Paludibaculum fermentans: one gene and its partner. The protein of the gene in region 1 interacts with the protein of each later gene in a pairwise test. Links are inferred from orthologs where the notes say so. Each region holds a gene or a part of one and is shown in the gene's direction. Other genes may lie near its edges.

Region 1 (7,767 bases):
CATCGACTCCACCTGCATCCTGGAAGACCCGAACCGCCGCACCATCGTCAAAACACGCGTCGTCGCCCGCCATCAGCAGGTGGTCCGCATCGACCGCGAATCGCGCCTCAAGCCCGACGAACGCCAGGCCCGCGACCTGCTCGCCCGCCTGGAAGACGCCCTCAGCCGCTGCGACGCCCTGCTGCTCTCCGACTATGCCAAGGGCTTCCTCACGCCCGAGGTCGCCCAGGGCTTGTGCCGTCTTGCCAAGGGCAAGATCATCACTGTCGATCCCAGCCCGAAGAATCCGCTGCCGTGGCAGGGCGTCACAGCCGTGAAGCCGAACCTGAAGGAGGCCCGCGCGGCGTCGGGGTTAGGAGACGAAGCGGAGCCGGAGGCGGCAGGAACTGAACTGCTGCGGCGCTGGGGTACGGAGATGGTCCTGCTCACCATGGGCGAGCAGGGCATGCTGCTGCTCCATCAGGGCGAAGCGGTCTATCACACCCCCACCCGGGCCCGCGAAGTCTTCGACGTCTCCGGAGCCGGAGACACCGCCATCGCCGTCTTCACACTGGGCCTCGCCGCCGGAGCCTCGCCCGCGGAAGCCGCCGAACTGGCCAACCACGCCAGCGGAGTCGCGGTCGGCAAACTGGGCACGGCCACGGTCAATCCGCGGGAATTGGAAGAGAGTGTGCGGGAAATCCACGGGGAATAGCGCAGGTTCTTCCCCGCCCCCCCACGAAACCACGGAGTATACGCTTCGTACCATTGACGCACGTGACAATTTTATCTACGATGCGCGCAGTGGCTTTATCTCGCTTTTCCGTACCGATATTTTTGATGGCTGTTTCCCTTTTAGGGCAGCCCGCGAGTGTGGACCTTACCATCAGCCCCGATAGCGCGCCTCGCAACGCAGGCCGGGCATCCACCAGAATCGTGGCCCGGGTCAAATCCGAGTCACCACCTCGATCCGTCGTCCTTCGATTGTCCGATGAAGCGGGCAAAACCCTCTCCACGCTCGGCGCCATGCACGACGATGGCCTGAACGGTGATGCTGCCGCGCACGACGGCAGCCACACGCTGCAAATGACCCTCCCCATCGACAAGATCGGCGTCTACTATTTCCAGGCCCACGTCGAACTGCCGCCGCCGCTTTCGCCACTCGACTCCAAGGCCGCCCCGTTCTGGGTGTCCGTCACAACAGAGATAAATTCGGACAACGATCTCGACGGCTCAAATGATGGAAACATCAACTCGGTTATCGTCGCGATCACGCAGACCGGCATTCGAAGGCTGCGTATATATCGATCGAATTCCGCCAGCGGTCCCTGGGATGAGATCTTCCCATTCGGGAACAAACCATCCAACTTCGACGACGAGAGCAGAGGGATCCCCAGACTCTTCGATCCCGACAAGGCGGCTACGACCCGGGATCGATACTATCGGGTGACTGCCTACGACGCATCGGGAGTCCTGAAGAAGACGTTCCGGCCAGTCTATATCCCAGCATATGCGGAGCAGGATCGCCTGCTGCGCCTCGTGGTGAACCCTGTCGAATCTCAGGCCGTGACCGCCAAGCCACCAGCAGCCGCAGAGAAACGAGCAATAGAGCGAAAACGATAGTGGGCGGCAGGAGCACCCCGCGGATCCGGCGGCAGTTTGTTTCCCCGGTTCATGCGCCCTGGGCAATACGGCGGAACCGGGAGAACCGGCATGGATTGGTGCGGCCAACTCGCCCCTCCAACGCAGAAAAGCGGCGCCCCAGCCCTCAGGCCGGTGCGCCGCTTCTGTTTGCGAAACTTTCGCTGCCCGGACTACTTCTTCTTCGCTTCGAACGGACGAGCCTGGCCGCCTTCGCGCGCTGCGGTGCCCTTCAGGCTGTCGCCTTCGACCGTGCCCTCATAGGCCGTCTTCATCTCACCGTTCGGCGTGGTCATCACCACGGTGAACGAGAACTTGTTGCCGTCGATCTTGCCGTCCTTGATTTCGCTGGTACGGGGCTCGTTGTCGCCCATCTTCATGGCGATGCTGCCCGTCAGCTTGGCTCCGTCGGACTTCAGGTCAAACGTTTGCGTAATGGTCATCTCTTCGCCATTACGATTCATCTTGCGCTCGGAAACCCACTGGCCGTCGATGGCGGCTGCCAGGGCAACGCCCGCAAGCATCAGAACACACACAAAAAGAGTGATGAAAGTTTTCATGGAACAGCTCCTGCAACAATGAAAGAGCCGTTGCCCGTGCCAAAGGTTACTGCGTGCCGACCTTTTTTGAATACATCGACGTCAGCCTGCCCGTTCCTATCGATCGGCCTTTTACCTATCGTTTGCCCGAAACGCTGCGCCATCGCGTAGCGCCCGGGTGCCGCATCATCGTACCCTTCGGCTCCCGCAAACTCACCGGCGTGATCCTCCGCGCCCATAACGATCCGCCCTCCGTCACCGCCAAGGAAGCCCTGCGCCTACTCGACGCGGAACCCGTTCTGGAAGAGAAACTTCTGGCCCTCGGCCGGTGGGTAGCCGACTACTATTGCGCTCCCCTGGGCGAGGTCCTGCGCAGCATGGCTCCGCTCACCGGCGAGGTCCGCCGCACCCGCGTCTGGGCCCTCACCGACAAAGGCCACTCCGTCATCCGGCAACTCCTCATCGGCGAACCCGGCAACGACACCGCCGTCGACCTCTTGCGCCTGCTGGAACAGCGTGCCCTCTCGGAAACCACCCTCGAGCGCAAGTTCCCCGGAGCCAAAAAGCTCCTGAAAAGCCTGGAGAAGAAAGGGCTGATCGAACTCGAGCAGAACCTGGCCGAACGCGACCCCATGCGCGCCCCCGCCGCCCGCCTGCGTGTCGAATTCCAGGGACGCCCGGCCGAGGTCAAACTCACCAAGCAGGAACGCGAACTCGTCGCCTATCTCGAACTCCACCCCGGCACCCACAATCTGGAGGAACTGGAGCTCCTGGTCAAGGGCGCCTCCCAGGCTGCGCGCGCCATGGCTCGCCGCAACCTGTTGATTCTCAAGCCCGAGGCCCTCACCGCCGACACCTCCTGGGCAAAGCCCCGCCACGACCTGAACCCCGAGCAGCAGGCCGCCTACGACGAGATCCGCAAGGCGCTGGACGCCCACCACTACCAGACGTTCCTCCTGCGCGGCGTCACCGGCTCAGGCAAAACCGAGGTCTACCTCAGCGCCATCGAGGCCGCCCTCCAGCTCGACCGCGGAGCCCTCCTCCTGGTCCCCGAAATTGCCCTCACCCCCGCCATGGCGGGCCAGTTCCACTCGCGCTTCGGCGACCAGGTCGCCATCCTCCACTCCGCCTTCAACGACAGTGAACGCGCCGAGCAGTGGCGCCGCCTGCGCAGCGGCCTGGCCAAGGTTGGGGTCGGCACCCGTTCCGCCGTCTTCGCCCCCGTCGCCAACCTGGGCCTGATTATCGTCGACGAAGAGCACGACCAGAGCTACAAACAGGAAGAGACGCCGCGCTACAACGGCCGCGACGTCGCCATCGTCCGCGCCCGTGAAGCCAAGGCGGTGGTGGTGCTCGGCTCCGCCACGCCCAGCCTGGAGAGCCGCTACAACGTCGAGCGCGGCAAGAGCCGCCTGCTGGAACTGCCGGTCCGCGTCGGCGACCGCCCCATGCCCACGGTCGAACTCATCGACATGCGCGAGGAGTTCCTGGAGACCCGCCAGAACGGCCTCTTCTCCCGCAAACTGATCGAAGCCATCGGCGCCAAGATCGAGAGCGGCGAGCAGACGGTGCTGCTGATGAACCGGCGCGGCTTCTCGGCCTCGGTCGCCTGCCGCTCGTGCGGAGAACGCGTCCAGTGTGTCAACTGCGCCGTCGCCCTCACCTTCCATCGCCGCGACAACCGCCTGCTGTGCCACTACTGCAACTTCGCCCAGCGGGTGCCGCAGGTCTGCCCTCATTGCGGCAGCGAGCACATCTACTTTCTGGGCAGCGGCAGTGAGAAGGTCGAGGACGAGCTCCACCGCCACCTGCCGCGCGCCCGCATTGCCCGCCTCGATCGCGATACGGTCACCGGAAAAAATCGTTATGAGCAAATCCTCGGCGGATTTCGGGAGGGCAATTACGATATCCTCGTCGGGACGCAAATGATTGCCAAGGGCCACGACATCCCGAACGTCACGCTCGTGGGCGTCGTGTCCGGCGATATCGGGCTGGCCATGCCCGACTTCCGCTCCGCTGAACGGGCCTTCCAACTGCTCACCCAGGTCGCGGGCCGCGCCGGCCGCCACTCGCTGCCCGGCACGGTCCTGATCCAGACCATCAATCCGGATCACTACGCCATCCGCTGCGCCGCCGAACAGGATTTCGGCAAGTTCTATGAGAAGGAGCTGCAGTTCCGCCGCCTCATGCGCTACCCGCCCTTCTGCGCCATGGCCAACATCGTCGTGCGCGCGGAGAAGCAGGAGGACGCCCTGCGCATGAGCGGCCAGATCGCCAACCTGCTGGGCATGCCGGAAGAGGGGATCAAGGTGCTCGGCCCGGCCGAGGCGCCCGTCCCGCGCCTCAAGAACGAATTCCGCTATCAGACCTTGATCAAAGCCATCTCGCGTCCCAAACTGAATGAGCTGTTGAAGTGCCTGCGCCAGCACGCCCTGGACGACAAGTGGCCGGCCACGGCGCTGGTGGTGGATGTCGACCCGATGAGTCTTCTATGAGAGGCTGGGAACGCAACGCGGGCAACCTGTCCGCCTCTCTCTCTTTCTACGGTCCGTGGGAGATGCGCGGAGGCGTGAAACTCATCACCTCTCCCGTGACTTACTCCGTCTTCAACATCGCCCTGCTGACGGATCCCGTCTCCGATCTGGAAGGCGAGATGGAGCGCCGCATCCGCATCGCCGAGGCGCACTACGCCGCGAAGCAGCGCCAGTGGTCATTCTGGGTTTGCGAGGACTTTCTCGGCGCCCGCACGGCCCGCCGCGTCCTGAAGACCTTCGAGAACGCCGGCCTCATCTGCATCGCCGAATCGCCGGGCATGGAGACGGACGAGATGCCCGCTCCACGTCGCGAACTGCCCCCACTGGAGTACCGCAAAGTAGAGGATCGCACCACCCGCTCCGACTTCTCCCGCGTCGTCTCGCAGTGCTTCCACATTCCCACCGCCATTTCGCAGCGGATCTATGAATCGGGCGAGCCCTGGCATGCGCCGCTGGAGATCTGGCTCGGCTACTTCGACGGCTATGCCGTCACCAGCACCGCCGTCATCGAGGCCGCCGGAGCCCTGGGCATCTACTCGGTAGCCACCTTGCCCTCCTGGCGCGGACGCGGCATGGGGGAAGCCGTCATGCGCCACGCCGTCGCCGACATGCGGCAGCGCGGTGTGCGCGGCCCACTGGTCCTGCAGTCCTCCCCCGCCGGACTCGACCTCTACCGCCGCCTCGGCTTCCGCCGCACCACCCGCTACTCCGTCTTCGCCACAGCCTGAAGTACGGTCGTGTTGAATGTGTGCCGGTCCGGGCTCAGGTGCGTGTCCTTGAAGTGAGTCGGATACTTCAGCCCGTAACCCAGCATCCGGTCAAAGCCGAGATGCGCGAGCCAGATGAATGCCAACGGCAAGAGCATGGGCCGGCCGGCCCCAATGGAGTACAAAAGCAGCAGCAGGGGACCCACATAGGTGTGGAACGCATTGTAGGCAGAGGCTCCGGTCCGGGCGTTGGCCAGATAGCCGAGCATCGAGAGATCGGGTGCCAGAAAGAGCAGCGCGAACAGGCTCCAACTGCCGTGATTCGAGTGATAGGCGAAGAGGCTGAACGCAAACACGGCGGCGCCTTCCAGGTGCAGGAGTGGTCGAGGGGTCACAGTCTCGTAGGATTATCCGGAAGCGGCGGACGATTCAGGACTTCGGCGTCACGCTGCCTGCTTGGCCGCCTGCAAAACAGCAGTGGTACACTTGCGTTCGCATGAAACCCCTTGCTGCCGTAATGATCGTCCTGTCGTTCACCAGCCAGGCCCAGGAACTCTATCGCAGGCAGCCCGCCGCTCAGACGCGCTGGGCTACCTTCGAAAACCCCAAAGCGGCCAAGGGTCAGGCCGGCCTCGAGAACAAGGGCGCCAAAGGCCGGCCGTTTCAGCCGCTGGCCGCCGGAGAAACCAAGACCCTGCTCGACGTCCAGGGCAGCGGCAGCGTCCGCCGCATCTGGATCACCATCTCCGATCGCGATCCCGCCACGCTGCGCACCCTGAAGCTGGAAATGTACTGGGATGGCGCCAAGACCCCGGCCGTCTCGGTCCCCTTCGGAGACTTCTTCGGAGCCATCCATGGCCGCGCCGTCAAATTGGAGAATGAGTTCTTCGTCAACCCCGAGGGCCGCTCGTTCAACTGCTATATACCCATGCCGTTCCGCACCGGCGCCCGCATTACACTCACCAACGAATCGGGCCACCTGGTGAAGCATCTCTTCTACGACGTCGATTTCCTCGCCACGGCGAAACCCGATCCGGAGGCTCTCTACTTCCACGCCATCTGGCGCCGCGAGCAGCCCACGCAGCTCGGCCACGACTTCGAAATCCTGCCGCAGGTGAAGGGCGAGGGCCGCTTCCTCGGCACACATGTCGGCGTGATCGCCGCTCCCGATCTCACCGGCTGGTGGGGCGAGGGCGAGGTCAAGATGTTCCTGGATGGCGACACGGCCCAGCCCACCATCGCCGGAACCGGCACGGAGGACTACATCGGCACCGGCTGGGGCCAGGGGCTCTACCAGACCCGCTTCATGGGCAGCACCGTCGGTGACAAGGAAACCCGGCAGTATGCGTTCTACCGTTACCATGTGCCCGATCCCGTCTACTTCCACACCGGCCTGCGCGTTACACTCCAGCAGATGGGCGGCGACAGCAAGGCGAATGTGGTGAAGTTGCTCGAACGCGGCGCGGCCATCCGGCCGGTGAGCATCGATGTGGGCGGCGAACTCGTCCCCTTGATGGATAAGCCTGACGGCTATATCCTCGCCGCGGATCCGGCGCCAGCGGACAGTTGGGTGAACATGTACCAGCGCCAGGACGTCAGCGCCGTGGCCCTGTTCTATCTGAATGCCGCCGAGAATGGTCTGCCGCCGCTGGCCCCCGTGGCGCAGCGTACGGCCGCGCTTCCGTCGCCGCCAGAGGCGAAGTGAGCACCCGCGCCCGCTTGGCGAGGTGATTTCAAAGTGGGGCCGACTCAGGCGGAGATCGGCATCTGGACGGACGCTTCCGCCGCTCCGCTGGCCACCCGGCGGAGCTTCGCACTGAATCGGAACGTTGAACCCGTTTGAGGGGTGGAATCCAGCGTAATGGTCCCGCCCATCAGTTCCACGAGCTTCGAGCAGATCGCCAGGCCAAGGCCCGCACCGCCATGCTGCCGCCGTAGTGAGCCATCCACCTGCACGAACGAGCGGAAGACCGCATCCTGCATTTCGAGGGGAATCCCCAGGCCGGTGTCCCTTACGGAAAACTCAACCGTCAGGGCGTCGGCGGCAGTTTGCCCGTCCGCATCCGTCATCACGACATCAACGAAGATCCCGCCCTGGGCTGTGAACTTTAGGGCATTCCCGATCAGGTTGATCAGCACCTGGCGCAGCCGCCCCGCATCGCCGATGAGCATGCGCGGCACGTCAGGCCCGATCTTGAAGTGGAACTCGAGGCCGCGCTGGTGCGCCTGCACCGCGAACATCCGCCGGACCTCATCCACCAGGACAGGCAGCTCGAACGCATCCTCGAAGAGTTCGAGGTGCCCCGCTTCAATCCTCGAAAGATCCAGCACTTCGTTCAGCAGCCGCAGCAGCGCATTCCCTGAAGT
Region 2 (6,390 bases), 810 kb from region 1 along the record:
ATGTCCTCAATGTGAGTGGGGTGCTTGTATTTGGGCGAGAGGCGGTAGCTGGGGACGACGACGACGTAGCCGGCCTTGGCGAAGAGATTGCCGAAGAAGGGGTACTGTTTGCGATCGCCGGATTTCCAGGCGCCGCCGTGGACAAAGAAGAGGACGGGCGCATTGGCGGGCAGGTCGCTCTTCTTATAGATGTCGAGTTGGAGCTTGGCGGCGTCCTCGGGCGCTCCGGTAGTGTACTGGATGTCCTTCTCAACGATGACACCCGCATCGAGGGCCATGCCGGGCAGGCCGATCTTGGTGGAGTCGGGCTTATCGGCGCGGATCGCATTGGTGTAGATCCAGGGGCGCTGTTCGCCGTCGACCTCCAGCCAGGCTTCGGCGCGGTAGGAGCCGCGGCCGGGCACGGTGAATGATACCTGAGTGCCCTGCTGCTCGGAGACCACCTTCCCGTCCTGGAAGAACTTCCAGTTGGCGGGAATGGGGGAGCGGGCGGTGAGGCGGGTGGTGCTGGCGAGCGGGACGGTGTCGCCCATCTCAAAGAGGCCCAGGTTGTTGGCGGCGGTGAAGGAGAAGCCGGCGGGGTCGCAGAGCCAGTCGTGCGAAACGTAGGCGCGGCCGGCGCGTAGGGAGTCGATCACGGACGCTTCGGAGAGTTCCCTCGCCAGGATGTGAGTGACCGTGTTGCGGAAGGCGACGGGGTAGGGATCGAGGACGAGCTTGCCGCCCGCGAATACTTGATTCTGGTGGGCGTCGTTGGCGGCGATGCCGGTGAAGGGGCGGGTGGCGCTGATGCTGTCCCAGCGGGCGAAGATCTCGGGCCAGTAGTCGCAGCCGGAGGCGAAGGCCTCGTCGGGGTACTGGCGGAAGAGGGCGGACAGTTCCTGCACCTTGGCGGGCACGGCGAGGGCTGCTTTCAGGTAGGCGATGAAGTCGGTGTCGTCCTCGGCGTCGGCGTGGCGGTTGTAGATCTCCATGCCGTCCCAGCCGTCGGGCGAGGCAGTGAGTTCGCCTTCGGGGTGGGAGTGGAACCGGACTCCGGGAGCGGGCGTGGGATAGACGAGTTCGTGCTTGCCGCCGTTTTCAGCTCCGGCCAGGAACAGGACACCGTCGCGGAGGCCGCGCCAGGTATCGGGTTTGGGTCCGTTGTGGTCGCTGAACATCACGACGCGGATGCCGGTCTGTTTCGCGGCAGCCAGCACTTCGGCGCGCTTCCCAAGAGTGTGGGGCGCATCCTCGGCATGGACGTGGAGGACGGCGGGGAAATCCTGATAGACACCGACGGGCGGGCCGGGCTTGCGAGCCGCGGCGAATTGCGTGCGGGCGGCGTGGACGGCAGCCAGACGCTCAGGAGCGAGGCGCTCCACCGTGGTGTACTTGCGGCCGGGCTTGAGTGCGGCCTGGCCGCTGAGGGCGCTGCCGGAAAATCCTCCTACGAGAAGGAGCAGCAGCGCGGAACGAAAGCTCATGAATGGAGGATAGCGCGAGCGGCGGTCACTTCTGTGGGAGGTCGTACAGATAGATGGTGTAGGGGTGGCGGTGCACCTCTACTTTTTCCACCTTCGAGGGCTTCCAGCCCTTGATTTTGAACTCCAGGGAAACGACTCGGGACCCGGGCCTGAGCTCCTTTTCGAGCTTGGGGCGCAGTTGTTCGTTGGCATCGGTCATGAGGTAAAGCGAGACGACGTTGGCGGAGGCCACATCGACGCTCATCATGTCACCCTCGATGACTTTGACCTGATCCTGCAGCCCCTGGGAATCAGCGGACTGCTGGACCTTTCTCACGAGCGTGGGCGAGAGTTCGACGCCGACCGCCTTGGCTCCGAAGGTGCGGGCGGCGGAGAAGAGAATGCGGCCATCCCCGCAGCCGAGGTCGAAGAGGGTCTCGCCGTTCTTCAGCCGGGCGAGCTCCAGCATCTTTTCGACGATGGGCTGGGGGGAAGTGACGTACGGAGCCAACTTCTTGGGCTCCATGGCCTTAGGCGGCAACTGCAGGGCGAACGCCGACTGCACTGCCAACGCGGCCAGGACAACGGGCCAAACCCGTTTCCACGATTTAATGTAAAGCTGCCTCATTGAGACCCCTGGACGACGACGCGGTATGAGCACTCTTCCCTGCTTTGAATTTTACTATCTTCCCCACCATTTCAGTGACCGCGAACCAGAGGTCGCGCGGACGGCTGATGGTGAATTCCGTACCCTTGAAATACCTGATGGCCTGGCCGATGCTGTCGCGCCAGGGCGTCAGATGCGGATACAGGTTGTAGTTCATGTAGAACACGGGGTAAGCCGGATCCACGACTTTCAAGGTGTCGGCGGGGACGTTTTCGGCCAGCATCACTTTGGGGCCAGCAAAAATCAGGGCATCCGGGGATGACCCTTCATTCTTGAACTCAGTCCGGATGAGATCGCCCAGAAACTCGGTTTCGCTGTTTTTTTGCTGCAGCTTCGCCAGGTTGACCCGGCCCAGTTGCAGACCTTTCAACGCCTCGCCGATGGCAGGGAAGTCGATGTGATCGGTCGAGTCCTGACGGTACAGCACTCGCTGTTCCTGTAAATTGAAGGCGACAATCGAAAACTTGGCGATATGCGGATCGCGCTGGATGCTGCGCAAAATCGATACCAGAGCAGTGGTATCGGCCGGCTGGAGCGTGGAAGCGGTAGAGTTCTGGGGCGCAAAGTTGACCAGCACCTTGACCGAAACAAGAGCTTCGGCGCCCGAGCGGTCGACAGGCGGTTCATCGAGGAACTCTTCCTTGTCGCTGGCCGCTATCTCATTGGCGGCCATGCTCATGGAGAGGGCCTTGTCCTTGACCGGCAGAGCGGCCTCGGACTCCCAGAAACTGGCGCACACGCGTTCCGAACGGTCGCGCATCAGCCAGTCGACCTGGTATTTCCCTTCTCCGATGTCGAAGGTTCCCTGCAAGTAAGCGTCCCCTTTGGCGTCCGCATCCACGGACGGCACCCGAATCTTCTGTGAGAAGTACACGGGCTCTTCCTTCTTCTCGTTGGACGTGACACGGAAGAGGATGGTTAACAGGTTTTCCGAGCCGGAGAGTTCCTTCAGTGGAACGGAGATATCGAAGCCTGAATGGAACTTCAGGTCGAAACCGAGAACCGGTTTCGCGGGGGTCACGATGCAGGGGAGATCCTTGCGCGTCTCGCGTGCTTCCAGCACCGCCATGTCGCTGCCGACCAGGCTTGGTCCGCCGTTGGCTCCCTTCATCACTGCCTGCGCGTGCAGACCGGAAGGCAACCACAGAAAGACTCCTATCGCCCCAAGGGCGAGCCGTGTTCGACAGCCACTTTGCGTAATGCGCATGGCCCCGCCGTCCCCTATTAGATTCTAAGCCCGAAAGACCACCGGCACGCCCGGGCGGCAGGTCCCGCGAACCATAAGATATAGATCGAATGATGACGCGTTTGGCTTCAGAGTTCAACCGCTCAATTCTCTTCGCCACAGCGGATTAGGCGGTTTTGTTGTGGTACCCTGCGTGAGTATGGCTAGCCGCAGTGTAAATAAGGTGATTCTGATTGGCCATCTGGGCAAGGACGCGGAGACCCGCTTCACCACGAGTGGAGTGTCGATGTCGCGTTTCACCCTGGCTACGAACCGCCGGGTGAAAGACAATCAGACGGGTGAATGGAAAGACGAGACCGACTGGCATAACGTGGTGGCGTGGCGCCAGGAGAACTTGGCACAGTACCTGACCAAGGGCAAACAGATCTACGTGGAAGGCCGCCTGCAGACGCGGAGCTACGAGGATAAGGACGGGGTCAAGAAGTACTCGACGGAAGTCGTGGCGGAAGAGATCTTCCTGCTGGGCGGCCGTGGAGAAGGGCCCAGCGGCGGCGATTCCTGGAGCGACGCTCCGGCGCAACGCGGACCGGTTTCCCAGCCGAGGCCGCGCACCGCTCCGGCGGCTGCACCCGCCAGCGAGCCGGATTTCGGCGGCATCTCGGACGACGACGTTCCGTTCTAAACCGCGCCACGGCGCACAGTCACAGAAGAGATCCTGAGCGGGTAATGCGCCCGCCCGGGATCTTTTCTTTTGCGATGGGCAGCCCCGCCCTAAGCACTTGACCTGGCTCGATATACGTGCGGCCCCGAGGCTAGTCCGTGCGGAGCGCGGCCATGGGATCGAGCCGCGACGCGCGGCGTGCCGGCCAGTAGCCCGCCATGACCACCGCGGCCAGGGCGACCGCGGCCACGGCGATCAGGGTGAGCGGATCGCTGGGCTTGACCCCGAACAGCAGGGACGCGAGGTAGCGGGTCAAGGCCGAGGCGGCCGCCCACCCGATGGCGAGACCCAGCACGGCGGTGGCAAGGGCCTCCCCCAGAATCATCCTGAGTAGATCCTGCCCGCTGGCGCCAACCGCCAGCCGCACTCCAAACTCGCGGGTGCGCTGCGCCACCCGATAGGACATCACCCCGAAGATCCCGCTGGCGGCGAGGGCCAGCCCGATGACGGCGAAGATGGTCATCAGGGTGGTGTCAAAGCGCTGCGGGGCGATGAACTCGGCGAGATTCTCGTCGAGCAGGCTGACAGCGACGAGCGGCTGATCCTTGTCCACCGACGCGACGGCGCGCTGGAGGGCGGGCAGCAGGTGCTCCGGGTTGCCGGCCGTGCGGACGACCAGGGCTCCCGGCTGGATCGTGGTCGAGCGAAACTGCTGATAAGGCACGTACATCTCCAGCATGCCTTCCCGCAGCGGGCCGATGTGGCGGGTATCCTTCACGATGCCGACGATCGTCAGCCACGGCAGGCTGTTGTCTTTGCTGGCGGCGCGGATCTGCTTCCCAAGAGGATTCTCGCCAGGGAAGAGTTGCCGGAACAGTTTCTCGTTCACGAGAACCACGGGCGCCGAGCCTTCCGTGTCGTTGGGGGCGAAGTTGCGTCCGCGCGCCAGGGAGATGCCGAGGGTCGAAAGGTAGGCGGCATCCGAACAGCGGATGGCAATGTCGAGGCGCTCGCCGGGCTCCTCAGTGCGTCCAAACACCTCAAGCGTGCCTCCGGCGGAGCCGCGCATGGGGATGCCTTTGGTGACCGTCGCCGCCAGCACGCCGGGCGTCGCGCGGACGCGTTCCAGGACATCGGTGAGGAATCCGGCGTACTGCCTGGGACTGGAATAGTGCGAGGGCGGCAGGGCGAAGTTCGCAGAGAGGACATGTTCTGTGCGGAAACCGAGGTCTACGGCCAGGATCGCCTGGAAGCTGCGGAGCAGCAGTCCGGCTCCGATGAGCAGCACGAAGGCGAGGGCGATCTCGGCGGCGATCTGGGCGTTGCCGAGAATCCGGCGGCCGCGGCTGCTGATGGATTCGCGCAGGCTGGCGCGCGACAGGGTGAAAGCCGGGGCCAGGCCGAAGAGGAGTCCGGTGACGACGGAGACCGCGGCGCTGAAGGCGAGGACGCGCCAGTCGAGGCGGGCTTCGTTGAGCCGCGGCAGGACGTTGTGAGCGAGAGCGACCATGGCGTCGAGGCTCCAGTAGGCCAGCAACAGTCCGCCCAGGCCCCCGAGAAGAGCCAACAGAAGCGATTGGGCCAAAAGGTGAGCGATGAGCCGGGCGCGGCCGGCGCCCAGGGCGGCCCGGATGGCGATCTCACGGCGCTGTCCGGCGGCCCGGGCGGTGAGCAGGGTCGCCACATTGAGGCAGGCAATGAGCAGCAGGAACCCGACCGCGCCCATCAGGGAGAAGAGCGCCTTGTTGGGTTTCCCGGAGACCTGGTCCTTGAGGGGGAGTAGCTGAATGCCCCAGCCTTTCATGGCGGGGATGGCGTCGGCGGTTTGCCGGGCTTCGGCGTCGAGCACCTGCTGCGCCGCCCCGGGGGTCCTGCCCGGCGCCAGACGGGCGATGACCATGAGGGAGTGTTCGGTACGGCTGGTGGCGCGCGCGGCATCGAGCCGCAGCGGCATCCAGACATCCACGCGGTCACTGACCGAGACCGGCGGCAGGAATCCATCGGGCATGACGCCCACGACACGGCAAGGCTGCCCGTCTGAAAACACAGACTTGCCGATCACCGCCGGATCGCCGCCCAGCCAATTCCGCCAGAATCGGCTGCTGACCAGGACCGGGCAGGATCCTCCCTGCTCCTCTTCCGGCAGAAACGCCCGGCCGAGCATAGGCTGGATGCCCAGGGCGTTGAGGTAGCCCCCGCCGATGCGCTGCACCTGGACGCGTTCCGGCCAGGGTCCGCCGGTGAGGGTGACGACGTCCCAACCCCAGGCGCCCACGGCGTCGAACAGGGAGGAATTCGCGCGCCAGCCGAGGTAGGCAGCAGGGGAGGCGCTGGTGACCGGATTCTTCGATTTCCCCTGGGGCGCCGTTTCGGAGATGGTCATCAGGCGATCGGGCTGCGGGTAAGGCAGCGGGCGCAGGTAGACCGTATT

What was found. The genes of interacting proteins can lie anywhere in the genome.
Region 2: the proteins of priA (region 1) and IRI77_RS30770 interact in binary tests that used the Escherichia coli proteins (3 or more experiments, as listed by UniProt). The link is inferred for Paludibaculum fermentans from one-to-one orthologs.

Annotation. Positions count from the first base shown.
Region 1 is NZ_CP063849.1:8,571,828-8,579,594, reverse strand. Bases 1,892-4,943 are described here. They hold priA (primosomal protein N'), read left to right. Parts: upstream 1,892-2,233; coding sequence 2,234-4,654; downstream 4,655-4,943. Other genes in these bases: IRI77_RS34045 (GNAT family N-acetyltransferase), read left to right, coding at 4,651-4,943; IRI77_RS34055 (hypothetical protein), read right to left, coding at 1,892-2,180. Outside these bases: IRI77_RS34065 (bifunctional heptose 7-phosphate kinase/heptose 1-phosphate adenyltransferase), read left to right, coding at 1-694; IRI77_RS34060 (hypothetical protein), read left to right, coding at 775-1,602; more of IRI77_RS34055, read right to left, coding at 1,794-1,891; more of IRI77_RS34045, read left to right, coding at 4,944-5,421; IRI77_RS34040 (DUF4260 domain-containing protein), read right to left, coding at 5,397-5,795; IRI77_RS34035 (glycoside hydrolase family 172 protein), read left to right, coding at 5,897-7,105; IRI77_RS34030 (ATP-binding protein), read right to left, coding at 7,150-7,767.
Region 2 is NZ_CP063849.1:7,760,243-7,766,632, reverse strand. The notes cover bases 2,314-5,238. They hold IRI77_RS30770 (single-stranded DNA-binding protein), read left to right. Parts: upstream 2,314-3,497; coding sequence 3,498-3,980; downstream 3,981-5,238. Other genes in these bases: IRI77_RS30765 (ABC transporter permease), read right to left, coding at 4,111-5,238; IRI77_RS30775 (acetyltransferase), read right to left, coding at 2,314-3,181. Outside these bases: IRI77_RS30785 (alpha/beta hydrolase fold domain-containing protein), read right to left, coding at 1-1,466; IRI77_RS30780 (class I SAM-dependent methyltransferase), read right to left, coding at 1,492-2,073; more of IRI77_RS30775, read right to left, coding at 2,054-2,313; more of IRI77_RS30765, read right to left, coding at 5,239-6,390. UniProt on the Escherichia coli protein: Plays an important role in DNA replication, recombination and repair. Binds to ssDNA and to an array of partner proteins to recruit them to their sites of action during DNA metabolism. Acts as a sliding platform that migrates on DNA via reptation.